DNA from 3 places in the Bradyrhizobium sp. NBAIM08 genome. Region 3 is predicted to be linked to each of the others. Evidence: riboswitches for the same ligand, from Rfam matches in the RefSeq annotation. Region 3 holds a riboswitch; each other region holds the start of a gene.

Region 1 (7,458 bases), on a different contig from region 3:
AATTCGTCAGGAGCAGCCAATCTGCGTCGAATCGACGTTGGTAAGATAGGGTCCGCCATGCACGCCCAGGCCGCCAGTTCTAGCGAGACGAGACGCCATCCGACCAGCGTCTTGCGTGGGCGACCTCATCGTCGTGAACCATTTGGCATAATTCCGAGACCGAAGCGTCTCACTCCCAATAGCGAGATCTACCGCGAAGACCAGGCAGCCCAATACCTCTATCAGGTGGTTTCGTGCGCTGTGCGGTCGTGCTGCGTAACGACGGACTGCCCAGGAGCTTTGTGCAACACTTCAGCTAAGTTGATTTACGCCAGCTCAAATTGAAGCGCGCTACTTTTTGCGTCGAATGGCGCGGACAAATCGCAGCCCCGCGAAGGACACCGAATTCGGCTTGGGCAGTCTTGCAAATGGCAGAAATCGCTTCCAGCCTAGATTGTGCCTCCAGGAACACCGCAATGATCATCGATCTTCTGCTTCGAGAGCATCGCAACATTGATCTTCTTCTGGTCGCTCTTCAACGCGAATTGGAGATTTTTGAGAAGGGGATCCGGCCCGATTATGAGGTCATTCGCGCGATTATCAGCTATTTCGAGGTTTACCCCGAGGTGTACCATCATCCACAGGAAGACTTGATTTTTTTCAAGCTCAAGTCTCGCGATCCGGAGGCAGCTGCAATCGTCGGCGATCTCGCGCTTGAACACCAGGAAGTCGTCGACCGTTTGCACCACTTCGCGCGAGCTATTGACGCTATCCTCGCGGATCGTGACCTCTTTCGGCAAGACGTCGGCAATATCATACGCGACTTTATAGTACGCGAGCGGCACCACATGATGTGGGAAGAACGAGATTTCTTTCCCGCCGCTCTGAAGGCTCTCTCGGCTAAGGATTGGACCGAAATCGCTTCCGCCCTCACCAATGATGGAGATCCGCTGTTCAGCGAGACAGCGGCAGCGACTTCCGATGCGCTAAGAGCGCATATTCTGCAATTGGAGCAAGAAGCTGAGGCCGAACGGAGCTCGGTCGCGTTGTCGTCCGCCAAGGCCGGCAATCCGTGACACAGCGCCGAGACGGACGGGCCGTATTGACGCGGCCGTTTGACAGCAGGAAGTGGACCTCATGCTCATTCTGTCGAAAGAAAATGGGGGTGCTCGCGGGCACGTAGGCTGCCGCCCCCCCCCAAAATGGCTTCTGCGCAACGTGATCGCTTCCTCGACCACCGGCGCAAACAGCATGGCGGAGCCTAGCTGAGCTCTGGTTCCGGCACCACAATGTAAACCTCGCAGGTCTGTCAGTTGCGCAGTGATATCGCGCGAAACGGACGCCTCTCGTGTCCGCCGACCGATGAGGACGGACGATTGCCGCCGCGCGGGTGCGGCGAAGCACCCACTCCTTGAGCCCCGCCCCATACGCTCTGAGACATCCGGCCGCAGCCGGTCCTACTCACTGCACGCGAATGCGAGGCACTGCCAGTCCCGGGTACGTTCAGCACCAACAGCAAGGCGCTGGACGTGGATCGCCACGACCAGTTCTGGCGCAATTGGATTTCAACAACCTATGGGGATCCGCATCGTAAATGATGCTCGTTCCTGACGCGTGACCGCTTCACGCGATCCTACATACGTGTATGCGGCGTGCAGCATGCCCTCCCATTGGCCTTGGAGCGGCCATAGGCATCGGCGACACTCCGTAATCAGGTCCAGAAACCTCTGTTTGAGATCTATGAGCGGACCATGCGGAGGGTGTCACGAGCTTGATGATGCCGCGGTGCCGATAGGGTGCTCCTCAGCGCCCAAGCCGAAACCCGACTATCGGGTGGAACCGGTCGACCAAGGACTGCCTTAAGCAAGGTTCAAATTTAGCAACCGCTTATGCATTGGATAAGCTTGCGAGATCCATGGAGCCGGGCTTACGTCGCCCTGATCGAACATAAGGCTCCAGGCAGGAAAGCGCACCGAGTTTGCTGTCCTGCGGCGACCGCCCGGCATGCCCCCTCGCTGCTGTCGTAATCGTGCCGACGTGCTCATGAGCGACAAACCTTGGTGTAGATTCTAACTCTCAGGCTATACGGTCGCATACCACGGCATAATTGAGCTACGCTGATCTTGTGCTTCAACTCGGCTCAGATTTTCGGCGAATGTCCTCGCCGTGATCGAACTGGCGGCTTCGCCGATGGAAGTCCGCGCGAATGCGTCAGCTTCGCTCCTCCCAGACTTTCGCCCGGCCCGCTAAGCGGGGCGGGGCATTTTTTATGTTCCTAAGGCTCCCGCGCAAATGACCACAAGCGGATCAGCTTTGTCGAAAAGAGACCGAAGCCCGGATCAACGGCCTCGCGGATCGAATGCAGCGCGCAGTTCGCGGGCGGCAGTGACCATGTTCGCTAGCGCTGGCCGAACCTCCTCCCATTTGCGCGTCTTCAGGCCGCAGTCTGGATTGATCCAGAGCTGCGAATCCTGCAGCCGCGTCCGAGCCAACACCATCAGCTCCTTCATTTCGCTCGTCTCGGGAACGCGTGGAGAGTGGATGTCGTACACGCCCGGCCCGATCTGATTTGGATATTCGTAGTTCCTGAACGCGTCGAGTAGTTCCATTTTCGAGCGCGATGTCTCGATCGAGATGACATCCGCGTCCATTGCAGCGATCGCACCAATGATGTCGTTGAACTCCGAGTAGCACATATGCGTATGAATTTGCGTTTGATCGGCGACGCCCGATGAACAGATGCGGAAGCAATCGACGGCCCAGTCGAGATAAGCCGCCCACTCCGATCGACGCAACGGCAATCCTTCGCGGACTGCAGCTTCGTCGATCTGGATCATGGTCGCACCAGCATTCTCGAGATCGCGGACTTCGTCTCGGATCGCGAGCGCAATCTGGCGGCAGACCTCGCTTCTGGGAATATCATCCCGAACAAAGGACCAGTTCAAGATCGTCACCGGTCCGGTCAACATCGCTTTCATCGGCTTCCTTGTTAGTGATTGCGCGTAGCGCCACCAGTCCACGGTGATAGGCTTCGGCCGTGCTACATCGCCAAACAGGATCGGTGGCCTGACGCAGCGCGAGCCGTAGGACTGCACCCATCCGCTCTTGGTAAATACGAAGCCGGCGAGTTGCTCGCCGAAGTACTGCACCATGTCATTGCGCTCAAACTCGCCGTGCACGAGGACGTCAAGACCGATGTCCTCCTGCCAACGTACGGCGCGCGCAGTCTCCTCCTTGAGGAACTTGTCGTATTGCTCGTCGCTTATCGCACCTCGCGCATGCGCCGCACGGGCATTCCGGATCTCTGTGGTCTGCGGAAATGATCCGATCGTCGTGGTAGGAAAAGCCGGTAGTCCGAATCGATTGCTTTGGATCTCGGCCCGACGGGCAAATGGGCTCGCGCGCCGACACATGGTCTGGTCGATCGCTCTCATCCGGACAGCGACATTGGCATCACGGATTTTCGGCGAAGTCCGGCGGACAGTCGCGGCACCTTCCGACTCGGCAAGAGCTAACGCAACATTCTGGTCGCCTGCGAGTGCACGCGCTAGGATCGCAAGCTCCCGCATCTTCTGGACCGAGAAAGCAAGCCAGCTCTTGACGTCGGAAGCGAGGCCGGTCTCGAGTTCAACATCGACCGGCACATGAAGCAGCGAGCAGGATGGGGCGATCTGTACACGATCCTTGCCGAGCTTCGCAATCGCGGGTTCGAGCCGCTGGCGCAGCGACGACAAATTCGACCGCCATACATTCCGACCGTCGACGACACCGAGCGACATGACGAGATCACTTCGGCCGCCAGCGATGATCTGGTGCAACAACTGTGGCGCTCGAACCAGATCGAGGTGCAGCCCGGCAACTGGCAGGCTCAAGGCGGTGTCCAGATTGTCGCCGAGGTCGCCGAAATAGCTGGCAACCATGAGCTTGATCGCCGGCCCCTCCTTGGCGAGCCGGTCATAGGCATGTCGCAAAGATTTTCGCGTCCCCTCATCCAGATCAAGAACTAGGCTGGGCTCGTCGAACTGAACCCAATTTGCCCCACGTTTGGCCAATTCCTGCATAACCTCGATATAGGGCGGTATCAGTTCATCCAGCAGTGAGAGTGGCTGGAACGTGGGATCGGGACTCTTGCCGAGCTTTAGGAATGTGACCGGCCCGATCAGGACGGGGCGGGTCTGAAAGCCAAGGGCCTTGGCTTCCTCATACTCCTCGATCGGCTTGCGAGAGCATAGCCTGAAAGTCTGTCCCCTGTGAAACTCGGGGACCATATAGTGATAGTTGGTGTCGAACCACTTGGTCATCTCCTGCGCGGGTGCGCCAAATCCGCGCGGTCCGTGACCGCAACTCGCTTCCTGGTCGTCGCATTGTGAACCGCGGGCCATGGCGAAGTATGTCTTGAGCGAAACGGATTCGGCTTTCGAGGCGTAGATCTCCGGGATGGCGCCAACCATGACACTTGTGTCGAGCACCTGGTCATACAGCGAGAAATCGTTCGATGGAATGACCGTGACGCCGATAGATTTCTGACGGGCCCAATTCGCGGCACGCAGGCCAGCTGCGTCCTCGAGCAGCTGCTGTTCGCTGCTTTTTCCGGCCCAGTAGCTTTCTAGAGCGACTTTGAGCTCGCGCCTTGGACCGATGCGTGGCGTTCCGAGCGTGGCAACAGGGAGGGAGAGAAGAGACATAGCGTTAACCCATGTTGGGGGCAAAGGCCATGGCGGACGCAGGCAGGGGAAGTCGCGGTGCGACGGCTGCTTGGCGCACCACCGGGACACCCCGCCCGTGGACGAATATAGTGTCGGGGCAGGTCTCCTGGCTCGCAGGTCATCGCTGCTGTCCGGCCTTCCCGAAGCCGCGCAGGCTTCAGTGACGTCGTTGGACAGCGGCTCGCCGCTCACAGTTGCGGGGGCAGCGCCGGCATTTTCACCGGCTTCCCTCTTAGCTCCGGATCAAATGGAAACCGGAGAACCTCGACGACTTGGATTATCGGCAAGAGCAGTCTTCCGTCAACCTCTCAGATCATGTCTCAAGCTGATGCTGCGACATCTGCTACGCGAATGACCGTGCATCTCTAGCATTGAGATGATGTAGCAGTGCTCTCCAATCAGCGATACCGCAATGAGCATCGCAGTTGCCCGCGGGTTGCACGCCAGATCGGTGGAAAGGACAAATGCGGCTTGCGCGGTCGGGGCCGCTGCCTCGAGCAGAACGCATTTGTCGCCAGTCCCAGCTTCCCAGCGGTTTTTCGAGCACGCGCGCCATCCAGCCACCTTCTCGACCAACAGGATCAGTGTTGAATAGGCCAAGACACCTGGCTAAGCCAGCAACTTACAACTTACCCGGGCAGCACGTTTGATTTGCGGTGCCAGCCACACCCCAAATGCTCGGCGAAGATCGGCTTGCCGTCGTTCGCCATCGAGTACAAAGCGCGCCTGACTGAGGCTGTTCTCGACTTCCGGAGCGCCGGACGTCGCGAAAGGAGCGCCAAACGCGCCATGGCCCCTTGGCCGAAAGTGCCCGAAGGCATGGCAGCGATCAAAAGCCCACATTCCGGCAACGATAACCGAACCACACGGTTCAATGACGGCAAACGTGCTGCCACTTCTCATCAGGAACTTGGCACCGAGGCGTTCCGCTGTGCCGTCGAACATCCGGTGCGTGACGGGGATGCATAAGCCGTGCTGGAGAGGTTGAACGGAAACATCGAGACATGCGCCAGTCGGAAAGTCGACAAAGAGGACACAAAACCGGTGCGAATTGCCGTCTATTATCTGGCACGAAGAATGCACGTCCTCTGCCTGCCCAGTCCTCCTGCTGGGCATGTCCAGCACAGCAAATTGAGGCTGTCGGTGGCAGTGAAGTTAGCGGCGCGTGACATAGAGGGGAGCGCCTGCTCGCACGGGAAAACCAGTGGTCGCCCCGTCGCGTCGCCGCTAACTTCTTGCGCTCGCGCATAACAGGTTGAAGGTTGCCTGCTCTGGAATGACGTGTGGATGAGACCGGATAGGCCGACGGTTATGAAGAAAACGTCAGGAAGACGCGCGCTATGGCTTTGGCTCGGTCGATCCCTGATCTGCCTGGCCGGGCTGGCTGCGACGAGCAACACTGTTCGCGCTAACGACAGCCCCCTTGTCGAAAGAGTCAAGTCAACGTGGCGAGCGCAAGACGGTGAGACAATAGAACAAGTTATCTCCAACGTCTCGAAGGTGGCACAGTTCGTCCCTCGGATGTGGGGCGTCGCTGAACTTGACCAAAATGAATATGTTTTTGTTTCTTGGACCAGGCACCGGGATGATAAATCAGACGAAGAGTACGTTATCACCTGGAAGGTCGCGCTCGACGGGACGATTGAACTTGCGTCGACCTATGCGAAGCCAATGGAATTGGGCTGGCGCGCCTTCGCGCTCTCGTTGATCGCCAGTGAAGTCAAGGATGGCGAAAGGGACGCAAATCTTGGCTTTCTGCATGACCCGGCCAACTTCAACTTTGTGACGACCATGCAAGGTCGGCTCGGTGATCTTCTGCGGCAGGGCAGCTGCACTATCGTTGATCCTGTTGGAGTGGACTACTTGCCGAAGCAGAATGACAAGCCGACCGAGAAAGGTGATCTGTGGCGCGTTTTGCTTGTGGTGAACTGTAATATCCCAGGGCCCCGCTATTTTACATACAACGGGGTCATCACTTTCGAGAAGAGCGAAGGACAAGATTGGGAGCCGCAATCCTCCTTTGCCAAGCGTATCGCGGCTTTTCCTCCTGGCTCCTGGTTCGCTCGCATGGAGCCAAAGGAACGGGAGGATTAGAAGGGAGCTAAAGGCCTCGGTAAATGATCGCGCAGAGCAAGATCGCGCCGTAGCTCCTGCAGGGCCGAACGCCTCAGAGCAACGGCAAGACTATCAGCTCTAAACTCTCCGGTGTTTACACCTTGAACAGTCGCGAGCTTTCCCGCGGCCTTCAGCCGGCCATCGAGAAAATGGGGCAGCACGATTACCTCCGATTCTTTCTGCGAGGAGTCGAGCTCAGCGGCGCGTGCCGCCTTGCGAGAGGCGGCTTGACCTCGGCGCACCCCACGCAGTGGAAGGACACCATTTGCGAGAGAACCAGCTCTCCATGCCATTCTTCACGGGACTGGGCCTGCAGATGCCTCGGGCCCAAGCCCGATCCGGCGTGCGAACCGCGCATCGCGCGACTGACTGGCACCCGCAAGAGCGTGACCATTCCGAGGCCGAGGTGGCACGCGGGATCGACTGCTGCGACGAAACCGGTTAATAGGGTAATGGGGCAGTGTTAGCGGCCCCGGCTTGACCACCGGTCCTTCGAGTGCCCCCAACGAGGAGCCGGAGCCGTGCGCGAGGCATCGAAGACCGGACTGAGTCGCCCGCTAGATTTCCTCGCACGCATTCGTCTGCGCATCGTAGATCCGGATTTGAAGCATGGGAAAGCGCTTCTTTAGTTCTGCTCCACCTGCCCTGGCGCCGTCTT
Region 2 (7,458 bases), on a different contig from region 3:
AGCCGCATCGCGGCATAGAAACCTTGGCAACAGGGACTCGCATCAATGGCGCTATCGGCTTCTTGTCGGTACATCGGCTCGAGCTGGTTAGGCGTGGTTCAAAGGAATCTGGCTGATCTGGTTATGACGCAGCGCCACGGCGAAGATCGCGGCGAACTCAAGCGTGCTGCCGTGGTCGAACGCCAGCCGCTTAGTGGCTGGCTGCGCCGATTTCCCGGCCCCGTGCCTCCACCTGCATCACCGTCGGCTTTCCGGCCGTCGGAGAATGATGAGGCAAAAAATAGTTTTGTCGACCGTCGTAGTTAACCCGGCCCTCGCTTAGGGAGACACAGGTCATCGATTACAATCGTTCCGGTCGGCCGCACTGGCCACCTCGGACGAAAGGCCGACGAGCGGTCGAAGCGGCGCTCGTGCGAGGGTGGGACATAACGTCGACGACGTGATGGCTTGCGTCATCGTCGCTGCCGATCTCTGCGCCCGATCAGCCTGCCGAACCCCCGCTGGCGCGGATCAATTGGGAGCGCCTCGGAGAGCGGATGCAAAATCTCCAGAGGTGGATCGGCAGCGCTGAAGCGGAACTCTTGTGCTAGGACAGAAACGCGGCTGTCATCCGAGCCGCATTGCCAGCGTCTGCTCGTAGTAGATCACCTCCGCGAAGCCACGGCCGAGGAAGACCGTCAGTGGGTCGGCGACGAAATCAAGCGCGAAGGGGGATGAAGAACAAATCGGTTTGCCTGATCCGACCGGGCTGCAATGAAGATGCCCCCCTTTGACAGGGTTGCCCTCTTTACAACTTCCGATTGCGTGATAGTAATCCCCTCTAGCCCTACGAGGGGGGCGGCCGTGGCGATCATCGAGAACATTCGTCTGCTCAAGGGCGTAGCCGTGTTGCGCTGATTTACTTCATGAGACCCACCTCACCGACCTGCGGAAATACTGTAAACCCTAGCCGCCATCAGCAATGGAGCGCATGTACCGGCTTAACCCAACAAACCATCTGTGTGTCCGGTTTTGTCGCGCTGCAATCAAGACGCCACGATGAGGAGGTCCGGTTCTATGCCTTTGTCATGCTGGCGGGTGACGGCGACGACTACCGGCGCCTGCCGCTGTCAATGCCGCTAGCATGAATAAAATGGGCTAGATACGGCCGAAAGTCGCCCACACCCCGTCTTCGCCGTCCCAGCTGCCGCGGCTCGCCGCCTTGGAGTACTCCGTGGCGCGCTGCTCGAAGAAATTGGCGTGCTCGACGCCATTGAGAATCTCGACGAGCCACGGCAGCGGATGCGCCTTGAGCTGGGTGAACCCGCCCTCCTTCGCCTCGAAGAAGCCGAAGACCGGGGCAATCCGGAGTTGGGCCAGTCGCCAGTCGGCGACGTAGCGGACGTAGGCGTGGATATGCTCAGGCAGCATGCCCTCGATCTTGCCAAGGCCGAAGGCGAGCTCGACGAAGTTCTCCTCCAGCTTCACCATGGTCTTGGCTACGTCGACAATGTCGTCGCGGACGGGGCGCGTCACCGCGCCGGTTTCGCGGTGCCATTCGTGAAATAGCTTGATGATGCCCTCGCAGTGGAGACTCTCGTCGCGCACTGACCAGCTTACGATCTGTCCCATGCCGTTCATCTTGTTGTGGCGTGGGAAGTTCAGCAGCATGGCGAAGCTGGCGAACAAGGCCATGCCTTCGGTGAAGGCGCCGAACATCGCCAGGGTACGGGCGACATCCGCCACGCTGTCGACGCCGAACTCGTGCATGTAGTCCGCCTTGGCGCGCATCTGCGCATAGCCGCGGAATGCCTCGAACTCGGTCTTAGGCATACCGAGCGTCTTGAGCAGCAGGGCATAGGCGTCGATATGAACCGTCTCCATGTTAGTGAAAGCGGCCATCATCATCTGGACGGTGAGTGGCTGGAAGAGCGGAATGTACCGCTTGAAATAGTTGTCGCCGACCTCGATGTCCGACTGAGTGAAGAAACGGAAGATCTGGGTGAGCAGCGCGCGCTCGCTGTCGGTGACGCGGTCCGAAGCCCAGTCGTTGAGGTCGGCGCCGAGCGGCACCTCCTCGCCCATCCAGTGGGTCTGCTGCTGGCGCTTCCAGAACTCGTAAGCCCAGGCATAGCGATCGACGTCGTAGCTGCCGGTCGAGTCAAGGAGGCCGACGCGTCCCTTGCCGATCAACGTGCGCGGATCGGCGCGCGATAGATCGATCACTGACATGCGAGGCACTCCTCATAGTCGGTGCGCTGCCGCGCCGGCTGCTGCGTCGGCGTTGCATCCCCGGCAATCTTGCCGGCGAACGCCGCGCGCGAGATCGACTTTGATCGACAGTAGTAGAGGCTCTTCACCCCACGCTTCCACGCCGTCCAGTGCAGCATGTGGAGGTCCCACTTATCGACGTCGGCCGGCAGATAGAGGTTGATCGACTGGCTCTGGCAAATCAACGCGGCGCGGTCGGCGGCAAGCTCGACGATCCAGCGCTGGTCGATCTCGAAGGCGGTGCGAAAGATCGCTTTCTCGTGCTCCGACAGGACGTCGAGATGGGCGACCGATCCGTCGTGCGCGATGATCGACTCCCAGGTCGCCGAGGTGTCGGCGCCTTTCGCGGCCAGCACCTTAGCGAGGTGCGGATTGCGCACCGAGATGGCGCCGGATAGCGTCTTGTGGGTGTAGATGTTGGCCGGGATCGGCTCAGTGCAGGCGCTGGTGCCGCCGCAGATGATGCTGATCGAGGCGGTCGGCGCGATTGCGATCTTGTGGCTGAAGCGCGCCATCACGCCGCGTTCCAGGGCATCCGGGCACGGGCCACGCTCGCGAGCGAGCGCCACGGATGCCGCATCGGCTTCGCGACGAAGTTTTCGGAACATGTTCAGATTGAATGACTTGGCCAGGGTACCCTGCATTGGAATGCCCTTGGCCTGGAGAAACGAGTGGAAGCCCATGACGCCGAGGCCAACGGAGCGCTCGCGCAGGGCGGCGTAGCGGGCACGCTTCATTCCGTCCGGCGCCACCGTGATGAAGTGCGTGAGCACGTTGTCTAGGAAGCGCATGACGTCCTCGATGAAGCCGGGCTCCTCATTCCACTGGTCCCAGGTCTCGAGGTTGAGCGACGACAGGCAGCACACCGCGGTGCGCTCCTCGCCGCGATGATCGATGCCGGTCGACAGGGTAATCTCGCTGCACAGGTTGGAGGTCGAGACCTTGAGGCCGAGCTCGCGCTGGTGCTTGGGGAGCGCACGGTTCACGGTGTCGATGAACAAGAGATAAGGCTCGCCGGTCTGCAGCCGGTTCTCAAGGATGCGTTGCCACAGCTGGCGGGCATCGATCTCGCGGACGACCTCGTTAGTCTTCGGGCTGCGCAGAGCGAATGCGGTGCCGGCGCCCACGGCACACATGAACTCGTCGGTGACGTTGATGCCGTGATGTAGGTTGAGGCTCTTGCGGTTGAAGTCACCAGACGCCTTGCGGATCTCGAGGAACTCCTCGATCTCGGGATGGTGGATATCGAGATAGACCGCCGCCGAGCCGCGCCGCAACGAGCCCTGGCTGATCGCCAGCGTGAGGCCGTCCGTGACGTGGATGAACGGGATGATGCCCGAGGTGACGCCGCCCCTCGCCTTCTCGCCGATTGAGCGAACATTACCCCAGTAGGTGCCGATGCCGCCGCCATTGGAAGCAAGCCAGACGTTCTCGTTCCAGGTGCCGACGATGCCTTCGAGCGAGTCCGACACTGAGTTAAGGAAGCACGAGATCGGAAGGCCGCGCGTCGTGCCGCCGTTGGAGAGCACCGGTGTGGCCGGCATGAACCACAGCCGAGACATCGCATCATATAGACGTTGGGCATGCGCAACATTGTCCGCGAAGGCGCAAGACACTCGGGCGAACATGTCCTGGAGGCCTTCGCCGGCGAGCAGATAGCGGTCGGTCAGCGTCAGCCTACCAAACGAGGTCAGCAGGTCGTCGCGCGACCGATCGAGCGAAAGGTCAGACGGAGTTGGCGATCGCGCGGGGGGCCTCGGCAGGGGAGCCGGCAATGCTGGGGGGCTGCACAAGACCTTTGCCTGCGCTGAGGGCTGCCGCACACTCGGCAGCTCAATGAGATGACCATACTGATCGAAATCGTAAGACGCCGACATCGGCAACCCCGTGATATTTGGGGGCTGGGACCGTGCGGACGACTTGCGAGGAGACCCGGCCAATGTCCCCGGCTGCAAGCGACCCACCGGGCACCCCGCCCGAGGACATGGGTTCTGTCGCGGTAGGTTTCCTGGCTCGCGGGTCTTCCCAGCGCTGTCGCGCTAATGCCTCGGAATAGCCGCTGCCGGCACAATGGGTTCCCCTTAACTCCGTGCCACCATATAGGCGAATTGAAAACCACGACGACACCACATATAGAAGCCGTTGCCCAGACTCGTCAAGACGGCACAGTCAAGTTAACCAGTTGGAGCAGCCCCGAGGTCGAGGTTCGAAATTCGCCGAGCGCCTGTCCTGAGAGCCTCACTCAAAAAGCATAGATGTCTCAAGGCCTGGCCAATCGGCGAGTTAGGAGCCTCAGATGGGCGACGAGCGGCCAGGCGAGCTCGGTAGCGGCGGAACCTTCGAAGTCTTTGCAGAGATGCCGACATCTGCCGAGCCACGCAAAGGTGCGCTCGACGACCGAGCGCCTGCGATCGGCCAAGATGTGCTCAAGCCTTTGGAAGTGGCGTCGCAAATTCTCCAACAGGGGAACAGCAACCCTGGACATCCTGAATGTTGGCATCGATCGGTTCGCGGTCCGCGAATTGAGTTGGGCCGGATCGGGTTTCGGTAGCCATACGCGTCTCGCCATTCATCGCTTTCTGTGGCCCTTAGATCAAAAATTGTCTGGAGCCCGACCGCAATCGATGCAGCCGCCCGTGGCAATGTCCCACGCTTAGTGGATTTGACCCCGCCAGCTCTCACATCAGACGTGCCAACTTTGCCGAAGAGGCGATTCGTATGCTTTTCGCAGGCCGGGCGAGCCGCCTCACGTGCTCAGTTGTCTGGCCGCGAACATAAGCCGTCCTGACCGAACGCGGTCATGTCAGGTTATTGGCAATCAATCCTAACGGGATGAGCTATGCTTGAGTCTGGGTGACGAGCCGATCCGGCGGCGCGGCCTTGCTGGGTGGGAATGAAGCCGTTCGCAACATTGGCGTGAGCGGCGGCGAAGAACCGTGTTGTATCTCACCAACGACCTTGAAGCCGTGACGTTGGTAAAAGGGAATGTTTTCAGGGTTCGAGCTTTCGAGGTAGGCAACAATGCCGTCCTCATCGCATCGTTGAAGGGCGTAGTTCATCAGCAACGTGCCAAGCCCTTTTCCGACCCAGTTCGGATCGACGGCAATGAGTGGCAGATACCAATGTGGCTCGTGGGGACGATGTTCGGCCATTCTCCGCCGCAAGTGTGCCATATCCTCGGTAATCTCCGGGCGCAGGGATAGCGCCATGATTGCATCCAATGCCTCCTCATCTTGCTGCACGTTGGGAGGCAGCCACAGGGCCGCGCCACGAATCTCTCCCGCGACGTAGGCTGTGCCATGTGCAAATGCTCGGCCCCCACAGGCGTCAATGAACTGAGGCATGCTCCTAAGGTATTGCCCTGGGTCAGGCCAACTCCAACGCATCAACGGATCCGCGGCAAAGCCGAGCACAATGGTCCAGACAGTGCTTGCACGAATGTTTGCGTTCGCAGATCTGATATCTGATTCCTCTGTCATGATGCCGTTTTCGGGGCTCTGTTTTGGCATTGGCCTTCCAAGGAGGAGCATGGCATCGACGCGTCTGACGGTGAGCGGAATGGATGCACCGACGGGGACCCGCCGGGTGCATTTGGTTTCCCTTCCGAGATCTCCGCCTGTCTCAGACGGCTGACGTTGACGGCCACTTCGGACGAAGGCTCCTTGGTCGGCAATGCTTGGATCTACATATTCCTGGCGAGCTTCTGCGCTTCCACGCCCTATCTGGAACCCGCCCCGCCCTTCCCAAAGGAAGCTCCGACGTTCTCAAGGTCGACACGGTTCGGCAGCCTGCAACCGTCCGCGAAGGGAATGACATGAGGACGCCTTTGAGATTGCAAGTGCGAAGAAGTCAGGGCATGGCGAACATCGGGCGATGGCTGCCTGAACCGGGCTCCGGCACGAGCAAACAGCTAGCCAAGTGTCGCGCGTCGAGGTCCAGACTAGGCAGGGAATCATCACCTCGTCTCGTATTGAGCGGTTCTCGTAAGTTTCTTGGTCAAAACACATGCTAAGTGCGAAACCTCCATTGCCAACGTCGTGTCCGCGGTCACCGGCAGAGAGAGCTTTCGTCTGCGAGACTCATATGCGTAGTACAGCGGCTTTCCAATTATCGCATGCTGTCCGCGCTCCTTGATGTTCTTGTGTCCAACAACTCTCGGCGCATCATCGCCGCGATTCGCGATTGTCGGATCAAGGCAACGCGACTGGATACCACGACGCTGCCGCCGTCGACCTACTAAACAACGCAACTTGGGATCGCGCGAGAGCTTTCGTGCCTTGATTGATCGTCAGGCGTGTCGATCGCTCGCACAACGGCGTTAGCTCTATCGAGCGAAAACGTTGCTGTCGTGCCGTCGTCGAACTTGACGCCCAGGTCAGTTGTATCCGCCGCGATCCTTGCCATAGTGGGAAAGACAGCAGGCTGGCGTAGTTGCGCGAGTAATTCTCGTAAAAGAGGTTTTTGGCCACAAGCGTTGATGGCTTCATAGGTCTTGTTCCAACTCACTCCCTGATCGGAACGGTTTGGAAGATTTCTTGGCGCTGGTATGCTTGCCACACCAGGTCCGAGATCCACGTGGTGAGTCATGTTGTTTCGTTCTGTCTTGGAAAACTGTAGTCGGGGCAGCATATCAGAAGGCAATGTAGCGAAGACCTCCCCAGAATGGGTAGGGATCTATCCGCCCTTGATGCTGAGTTGGCCCGGGTTCAACCTTGAGCATAGTCTGTCGAACGCCATCCGGAACTGCCCCCTTTTCGTCATGAAGAACTGCCCCACCATCGGACGTTTGATGGTCGCTTCCGCCGGTGACGGGACGGAGGGAGGCGGAGCCGACCGGACGGCCGTCACCGGCGGTCGGCGGTTTGATGAGCTCTTGGCGCGGAGTCGGTAGCTGTCGCCGCGGATCGTCAGCACGTGGCTGTGGTGCAGGAGCCGGTCGAGGATCGCGGTGGCTACCACGGGATCGGCAAACACGGTGCCCCATTCGGCAACGCTGCGGTTCGACGTGATCAGCATGGCGCCGGTTTCGTAACGGCGACTGACCAGCCGGAAGAACAGATGCGCAGCGTCGGGTTCAGGGGCAGGTAGTCGAGTTCGTCGACGATTAGTAGCTTTGGCTTCGACAGCGCGAGCACTTTTTCGTCCAGATGCCGCTCGCCGTGCGCCTTGGCGAGGCCCGCGACCAGCGTCTTTGCCGTGGTGAACTGC
Region 3 (7,458 bases):
TTCGGCGACTGGACCGGCCATCGGCATGACGAGCTCGCCGCGACCGGTGGCGAGGCCTACGCGCAGGTCTGGCGCGATCCGGCGCACGGACGGCCGCCGAACGGCGAAAGCTTTGCGGATCAGGTCGCCCGCGTCCGCCTCGGCCTGTCGCAGATTGGCGCAGGCTCCGCAGCACTGGTCGTCCATTCCGGCACCATACGCGCTGCGCTCTGCATCGCGCTCGATCTCACACCGGAAGCCGCGCTGCGCTTCGTCGTCGATCCGCTGTCGCTGACCCGGATCGACCGGCTGGCGGGCGGTTGGCGCGTCGTGTCGGTCAACCAGCGCGTGGCTTGAGCCGCATCAAGACGGCCGATCCGGCACGTTGGCCTGCGCGAACGTCGCCATGCCGTTGTGAAGTGCGCACGCCGAGCGCACCAGCGGCAGCGCGATGGCGGCGCCCGATCCCTCGCCGAGCCTGAGATCGAGGCTGATCAGCGGCTGCACGTTCAGCGCGCGCAACACCAGCCGATGTCCCTGCTCCGCCGATTGATGCGAGGGCAACAGGAACGGCTGGCAGGACGGGTTGAGGCGCACCGCCGTCAGCGCCGCCACCGAGACGATAAAGCCGTCGATCAACACGGGGATGCGGCGTTGCGCGGCCGTGATGATCGCGCCCGAGATCGCCGCGATCTCGAGGCCGCCGACCGCGCACAGGATTTTTTCGGGTGACGCCCCCGCAACGCCGTGATGCGCGATCGCCGCATCGATCACCCGCACCTTGTGCGCGCGGCCCGACGCATCGACGCCGGTGCCGCTGCCCGCGATCTCGTCGGCACTCACACCGAGCAGGCTCGCAGCAATCGCTGCTGAGGTCGTGGTGTTGCCGATCCCCATCTCGCCGAAGATCAAGAGATCAGGCCGGCCGGCCTCGGCGCGCACCACCGCGCGCTGCCCGGCCTCGAAGGCGAAGGCCAATTCCGCCGGCGTGAGCGCGGCCTCGACACTGAAATCGCGGGTGCCGCTGCGCGGCTTGTCGGTGACGATTCCCGCGATCTGCGCCTCGGCCAGCGTGCCGGCGTCGACCACCTCGAGGCTCGAACCCAGCTCGCGCGCCAGCACCGAGATCGCGGCGCCACCGGCAGCAAAATTCGCCATCATCGCGATGGTGACGGCTTGCGGATAGGCCGACACGCCCTGCGCGACGATGCCGTGGTCGCCGGCGAAGATGATGATCGGCACCCGCGCGGCGCGCGGCTGCTCGGTGGCCTGCAGGCCCGCAAGCTCGATTGCGAGCTGCTCGAGCCGGCCGAGCGCGCCGGTCGGCTTCGTCAGTTGCGCCTGCCGCGCAATGGCCGCCTCGCGATGAACAGCGGAGACCTCGGGGCAGTTCTGGGTAACCCATTCGGGAAGCATGCTGCTCAACGCCTGCGTTTGATGATGTAGCTGTCCATGATCCAGCCGTGCCGTTCGCGTGCGTCCTGCCGCACGGCGGCAATGCGCGCGCCCAGTTCAGCCAGCGCGCCGGACATGATGATCTGATCGGGCATGCCGAGATAGGCACCCCACCAGATCTGCAGGCCTTCTGGATCCAGCGATTGGAACGCCGTGCCGCCATCGAGCATCACGACGACGGTATCGACGCCCTGCGGCCAGCCGCCTTCGCGCAAGCGCCGCCCCGTCGTGACCAGAAACGGCTCGCCGATGTCGTTGAGCGGCAGCGCATGCGCCGCGCACAGCGCCTGGATCGAGGTGATCCCAGGCACGACCTCGATTGTCGGCAATGGATCGAGCCGCCGCGCAATGCGCAGCGAAGAATCATAGAGCGAAGGATCGCCCCAGATCAGCAGCGCGACCTTGCCCTCATCTTCGAGATGCCCAGCGATCGTCTGCGACCAAATCGCGGCCACCGCATCGTGCCAATCGTCGACGCCCTTGCGGTAGTCCGCCTCGGTCGCATCGCGCACGGGAAGATCGAATTCGGCGATGCGCGTCGTTTTGTTGGTGAGCACAGCGGCGCAGATCGTTCGCCTGAGATCGGCGAGATCGGATTTCGTAGTCCCCTTGCGCGGGATCAGGATGAGATCGGCGGCGTTGATGGCGTCAACGGCGGCGCGCGTGAGCTGCGCGGGATCGCCGCAACCGATGCCGATCAGAGAGAGCGTTAGCATCGCGAGCGCGATGGGCGGCCACACCGGCCGCCCATCGCTGATCTCTTACGCCGCGTTGTGCAGGCGCGGGGTGACGAGGCCGGGCGCGGTGACGCCGCGCAGCGACTTCGCCAGCGCCAGCACCGCGAGATCGGCGAGCGGTTCGATCACGATCACCAGCGCATAAGCGGCAGCGAACGTCCCGACGCTGGCGAGATTGCTCATCGCAAAGCCGGAGCCATAGAGCGCCCAGAACGCCACCCATGCGATCACGCCGGCCTGGTAGGTCGTCGAAAGCGCCAGCGCCTGACCGTACTTCAAATCGACATAGGCGGTGTTGCGGGCAATGATCCGCTTGGCGATCGCCTGGATCGCGAACAGCGGCACCAGAAGCGTGGTGACGTTCATGCCGTATTGCGGCAGATCGACTGGCTCCAGCAGCATGCCCTGAAGCAGCAGGCCAAATGCAAGGCCGAAGGCGGCGGGCGCAGCACCAAAGAGCAGGAACAAGGTCGAGCCGAGGATGAAGTGCACCTCTGATACCCCAACCGGAAAGTGCGGCAGGATCTCGAAGAAGACGAAGACGAGAGCGGTGGTGGCCAGTGTCCGCGCCGCGAACGAGCCGGCGCCCTGCTCGCGCATGGTCTCGACCGCGAGCTTCAAGGCAACGCCGCCTGCGGCGATGCCGGTTGCGTAACTCAACACGAGCTTGGCGCCCGTCACGATCCCGGGTTCGATATGCATGGCTCAATTCCTTTCCGCCGTCACACCCGACGGCCTTGGCCTCAATACGTGCACGGCCGGTCTCCTGGCTCGCGGTTCACTGGGTTCTCCGGCCTTCCCGGACCTTGCGGTCCAGTGGCGGTTCGGAGGCCCTCACCGCTTACAGTCGCGGGGGCGGCTGGGGTTTTGGGCGCCGCAACTGGGTCCGCCCATCCCCATTCCCGATTATGCTCCGGCGCTTTGCGCCGCGTCGAGCACCATGCCGCTCTTGTGTGCCCCTTTCGTATCGCGGGCGTCAAGGGGCGAACCGCTGCCGGAGCCGTCATGCCGGATATTCTCCCGCCAGCGCGCCGAACAGGATGACGGCCGCAGTGGAAGCGGCGCCGCCGCGCCCGAGCTGCTCGGCGAGCTCGGCAATCGTGGTGCGGACCAGCCGTTCGTCGGGACGCCCGAGAGATTCGGCGAACAGCGCCGGAGTGCTGGGAGCGAGGCCGTGCGCGATCAATTTTGCGGCAAGCGCCGGAAAGGTGCGCCGGCCCATATAGACCACGGTCGTGGCCTCGGGGTCGGCCAGTGCCGCCCAATTCAGATTGGGCGGCAGCTCGCCCGTGACGTCAGCGCCGGTGATGAACTGCACCCGGCGGGAGGTATACCGGCGGGTCAGGGGAATGCCGGCCTGGGCGGCGGCGACACAGGCGGAGGTGACGCCGGGAACGATCTCGTAGCCGATGCCGGCCTCGCGCAGCGTCTCGATCTCCTCCTCCAGCCGGCCGAAAATGCCGGCATCGCCGGACTTGAGCCGCACCACGCGCGCGCCGGTTGCGGCATAGTCGACCAGGAGACGGTTGACGTGGTGCTGCTTGGTCGAAGGACGCCCGGCCCGCTTTCCCACCGCAACGAGATTGGCGCCGGGCCGTGCGAGATCGAGGATCGCGCCGGAGGCAAGATCGTCATAAAGCACGACGTCGGCCTCGCGCAGCCGCGTGGCGCCCTTCACCGTGAGGAGTTCGGGATCGCCCGGACCGGCGGAAACGAAAGAGACAAAACCGCTCACCGGTCCTCCGCGATCAGATGGAAGAACGTGCCGGTGGCATGGCCACGGCGCGAGCCGGTTTCGGCAATGACCGCGCCGGTGGCATCGTGCACGACCGCGAGCGGCGTATCGGGCTGGGCGAGGATCGTCGAATAGTGGAACTCGTGGCCGCGCAGGCGCGCGCCAGGCTGATGCCCCGGCATCGGCGCAGCCAGTTCAGCAAGACGATAGCCGAGATGCATGCGGCGCTTGGCAAAGCTGGTCTCGAGGCCAAGCAGCCCCGCCATCTCATGGCTGATACCGTCGGCGTCGGTGAGGCCTGCGCCCAGCACCATATAGCCTCCGCATTCACCATGCACCGGCCGGGTCTCGGCGAAAACGCGCAAGCCGCTGCGAAAGCGCGCATTGGCCGCGAGCTTTGCCGCATGCAGCTCGGGATAGCCGCCGGGCAGCCAGCACACGTCGGCGCTCGCATCGGGTGCTTCGTTGGCCAGCGGCGAGAACGGCACGATCTCGGCGCCCGCGGCGCGCCAAGCTTCCAGCATATGCGGATAGAAGAAGGAGAACGCCGCATCGCGCGCCAGCGCGATGCGCTGGCCGGGCGGCGTCACGTTCAATCCGTTCGCCGCAGCTTGCGGCGACCATTGGCCTGCCGAGTGGAGCACCGCATCGAGATCGACGTGCTCGGCGACAAAGCGCGCGGCCTCGTCGATCAGCTTGCCGATCTCGGCCTGCTCCTCGGCCTGCACGAGACCGAGATGCCGCTTCGGCAGGCTGATCTCGGCATGGCGCGGCAGCGCGCCGAACACTTTGATGCCGGCCTCGTTCAGCGCGCGCCGCACCAGATCCTCATGGCGGGGGCTGGCGACGCGATTGAGCACGACGCCGCCAAGGCGCACGCCGGCGCGGTAATCGCGAAGGCCGGCGGCGATCGCTGCCGCAGTCTGCGCCTGGCCGGAGGGATCGATCACCAGAACCACTGGCCAGCCCAGCATCTCCGCGATATCAGCGGTCGCTCCGGTGCCGGAGACACCGCGCGCGGCGACACCGTCGAACAGGCCCATCGATCCCTCGGCGAGAACGACATCTGCATTGCCGCCACGGCTGACGAGATGCGCGATGGTGCCGCGATCCATCGCCCAGCTGTCGACGTTGACCGAGGCGCGTCCCGTGGCCGCGGCGTGGAAGGCGGGATCGATATAGTCGGGGCCGCTCTTGAAGCACTGCACGTTCAGGCCGCGCTTGCGCCAGGCGCGGGCGAGCGCCAGCGTCAGCGTGGTCTTGCCGACGCCGGAGGCCGGCGCGGAGATGACGAGGCTCGCCGGCATCACGACGCCTCCGGAAAGCGCGGCTCGGCACCGACCGGCCGGTAGCGGCGGTCGTAATCGGCGGCATAGAGACGGCTCTCGTCAAAATCGGCAGCGCCAAGCGTCTTGCCGACCAGGATCAGCGCCGTGCGCTCCATCTCGCCACCCACGAACGCATCGAGCGTTGCGAGCGTCGCACGCACGATGCGCTGCTCCGGCCAGCTCGCGCGCCAGACGATCGCGACCGGGCAATCCGCGCCGTAATGCGGCGTCAGCTCGGCGACGACCTGGTCGAGCAGATGGATCGACAGGTGGATCGCGAGCACCGCGCCGGTCGCAGCGAACGCGGCGAGCTTCTCGCCCTCGGGCATCGCGCTGGCACGGCCCGGCGTGCGCGTCAGCACGACCGTCTGAGCAAGACCGGGCAGCGTCAGCTCAGCCTCCAGCGCGGCCGCGGCAGCCGAGAACGAGGGAACGCCGGGTGTCACCGAGTAGGGAATCCCGAGCGCCCGCAAACGGCGGAGCTGCTCGCCCATCGCCGACCAGATTGAGAGATCGCCGGAATGCAGCCGCGCGACATCCAGGCCTGCCGCATGCGCGCCTGCGATCTCGGCGATGATCTGGTCGAGCGACATTGGCGCGGTGTTGACGATACGTGCGCCGGGCGGGCAATGCGCCAGCACGCCCTCCGGCACCAGCGAGCCGGCATAGAGACAAACCGGACTGGCCGCGATCAGATCGCGGCCGCGCAACGTCAGCAGATCGGGTGCGCCCGGCCCTGCGCCGATGAAATGCACCGTCATGTGCCGTCTCCTTCGGCGATCGCCGCGGTCGCGGTGCGATCCTGCGAGACAACCCGTGCTGCAATCAACCGCGCGCGCGGACCGGCGACCGCGAGCGCAGCAGCCTCGGCTACAGATCCGGTGCCAAATTTCTCCGCGACGAGCTTCGATTGCGTGGGCGTGTCGATGCCGGCCAGTGTCGCGACCGGAACGGCCCTGATCGGCACGCCGCATTCGCGTGCGAGCTGCTTCAGCGCCTCGGTATCGGCCTTATCGCTGACGGTTGCCATCGCCGCAAGCCCTTCCGCACCGCCCGCAGCGAGCAGCGCTTCACGCAGCGAAGCCAGCGTCACATCGCGCTTGAAGCCGAGTCCGGCGACCTTCATCGCACCACACTCCACTGCACCACGGGGCGTGCTGCCTCCCACGACCGATAGCGGCCGAGCGGGGCGGCATGAGAAATTTCGGCCCGCATCAGTTCGCCGCCGTGACGCCGATGCAGCTCGCCGAGCAGAGCTTCCGTCTCCAGCGTCACAGCATGCGCCACGAGCCGCGCACCCGGCGAGAACCGCGGCCAGATCGCATCAAATAACACTTCGTCGAGACCACCGCCAATGAAGACGGCATCCGCCGCTTCCAACCCGGCAAGAGCTTCCGGTGCCCTGCCCGTGACGACTGTGATCCGATGTGCCAGACCGAAGGCGGCTGCATTCTTGCGGATGTTCGCGGCGCGATCCTCGCGCGCTTCGACTGCACTCGCCGTCCCACCACACAGCGCCCACTCCACGGAGATCGAGCCTGAACCTGCGCCGATATCCCACAGCCGCTCGCCGGCACGCGGCGCCAGCGCCGAGAGCGCAAGCGCACGCACCGGCCGCTTGGTGATCTGGCCGTCGTGAACGAAGACGTCGTCCGGCAGGCCCGAGCTGCGAGCAATGCCATGTGCGCCCCTCGCCTCCACGGCTACTGCCACTGGGTTTCCAGTGAGATCACCAGAACAATCCCTGGCGTGATACTCCTGGACACTTTCGCGCGGCCCACCGAGCGCGGCGAGAGTCCAGAATGTCGAGGAGCCCCAGCCGCGTTCCGTCAGCCATTTCGCAAGATCGCTGCCGGCCTTGCCATCGCGTACCAGGCAAATGATGCGCGCACCGTGCGCAAGATAAGGAACCAGACGTTCGAACGGGGCAGCGTGCAGGGCGAGGCAAATGGTGGACTCCAGACGCCAGCCCAGCCGCGCGGCGGCGAGCGAAAAGGTCGACGGCGCGGGGTGCGCGATCCACTCACCGCTGCCGAGCTTCTCGGCGAGGCTCGCGCCGGCGCCATGCCAGAACGGATCGCCGGAGGCGAGCACCACTGTCGGCCGACCGCGGCAGCTCAGCACAACATTCGCATCGAACGGCACCGGCCATGGACGACCGCGGCTGCCAATGTCGGCAAGCGCAAGATGACGCTCGCCGCCGAACACGGTTTCGGCCCTGGCA

Evidence for each region. A riboswitch is a leader RNA that binds a small molecule or an ion and turns the genes downstream of it on or off. The one in region 3 is predicted to bind cobalamin.
Region 1: another riboswitch for cobalamin. It lies ahead of metE (5-methyltetrahydropteroyltriglutamate--homocysteine S-methyltransferase); the one in region 3 lies ahead of I6F37_RS32225 (energy-coupling factor ABC transporter permease).
Region 2: another riboswitch for cobalamin. It lies ahead of I6F37_RS37655 (ribonucleoside-diphosphate reductase subunit alpha); the one in region 3 lies ahead of I6F37_RS32225 (energy-coupling factor ABC transporter permease).

The regions. Positions count from the first base shown of each region.
Region 1 covers NZ_JADYVR010000016.1:77,472-84,929, reverse strand. Annotated here, with positions in the region: gene I6F37_RS34305 (hemerythrin domain-containing protein) at 456-1,055, shown strand; gene metE (5-methyltetrahydropteroyltriglutamate--homocysteine S-methyltransferase) at 2,319-4,664, opposite strand; cobalamin riboswitch at 4,764-4,967, opposite strand; gene I6F37_RS34295 (hypothetical protein) at 5,379-5,654, shown strand; gene I6F37_RS34290 (nodulate formation efficiency C protein) at 5,997-6,779, shown strand.
Region 2 covers NZ_JADYVR010000026.1:31,848-39,305, forward strand. Annotated here, with positions in the region: gene I6F37_RS37650 (ribonucleotide-diphosphate reductase subunit beta) at 1,138-2,211, opposite strand; gene I6F37_RS37655 (ribonucleoside-diphosphate reductase subunit alpha) at 2,202-4,127, opposite strand; cobalamin riboswitch at 4,231-4,385, opposite strand; partial or broken gene I6F37_RS37660 (IS5/IS1182 family transposase) at 4,511-4,657, opposite strand; gene I6F37_RS37665 (N-acetyltransferase) at 5,088-5,729, opposite strand; partial or broken gene I6F37_RS37670 (ATP-binding protein) at 7,129-7,458, opposite strand, start outside.
Region 3 covers NZ_JADYVR010000013.1:110,531-117,988, reverse strand. Annotated here, with positions in the region: gene I6F37_RS32240 (histidine phosphatase family protein) at 1-336, shown strand, start outside; gene cobT (nicotinate-nucleotide--dimethylbenzimidazole phosphoribosyltransferase) at 343-1,395, opposite strand; gene cobF (precorrin-6A synthase (deacetylating)) at 1,401-2,150, opposite strand; gene I6F37_RS32225 (energy-coupling factor ABC transporter permease) at 2,196-2,873, opposite strand; cobalamin riboswitch at 2,910-3,129, opposite strand; gene cobA (uroporphyrinogen-III C-methyltransferase) at 3,175-3,906, opposite strand; gene I6F37_RS32215 (cobyrinate a,c-diamide synthase) at 3,903-5,213, opposite strand; gene cobM (precorrin-4 C(11)-methyltransferase) at 5,213-5,995, opposite strand; gene I6F37_RS32205 (cobalamin biosynthesis protein) at 5,992-6,360, opposite strand; gene I6F37_RS32200 (bifunctional cobalt-precorrin-7 (C(5))-methyltransferase/cobalt-precorrin-6B (C(15))-methyltransferase) at 6,357-7,458, opposite strand, start outside.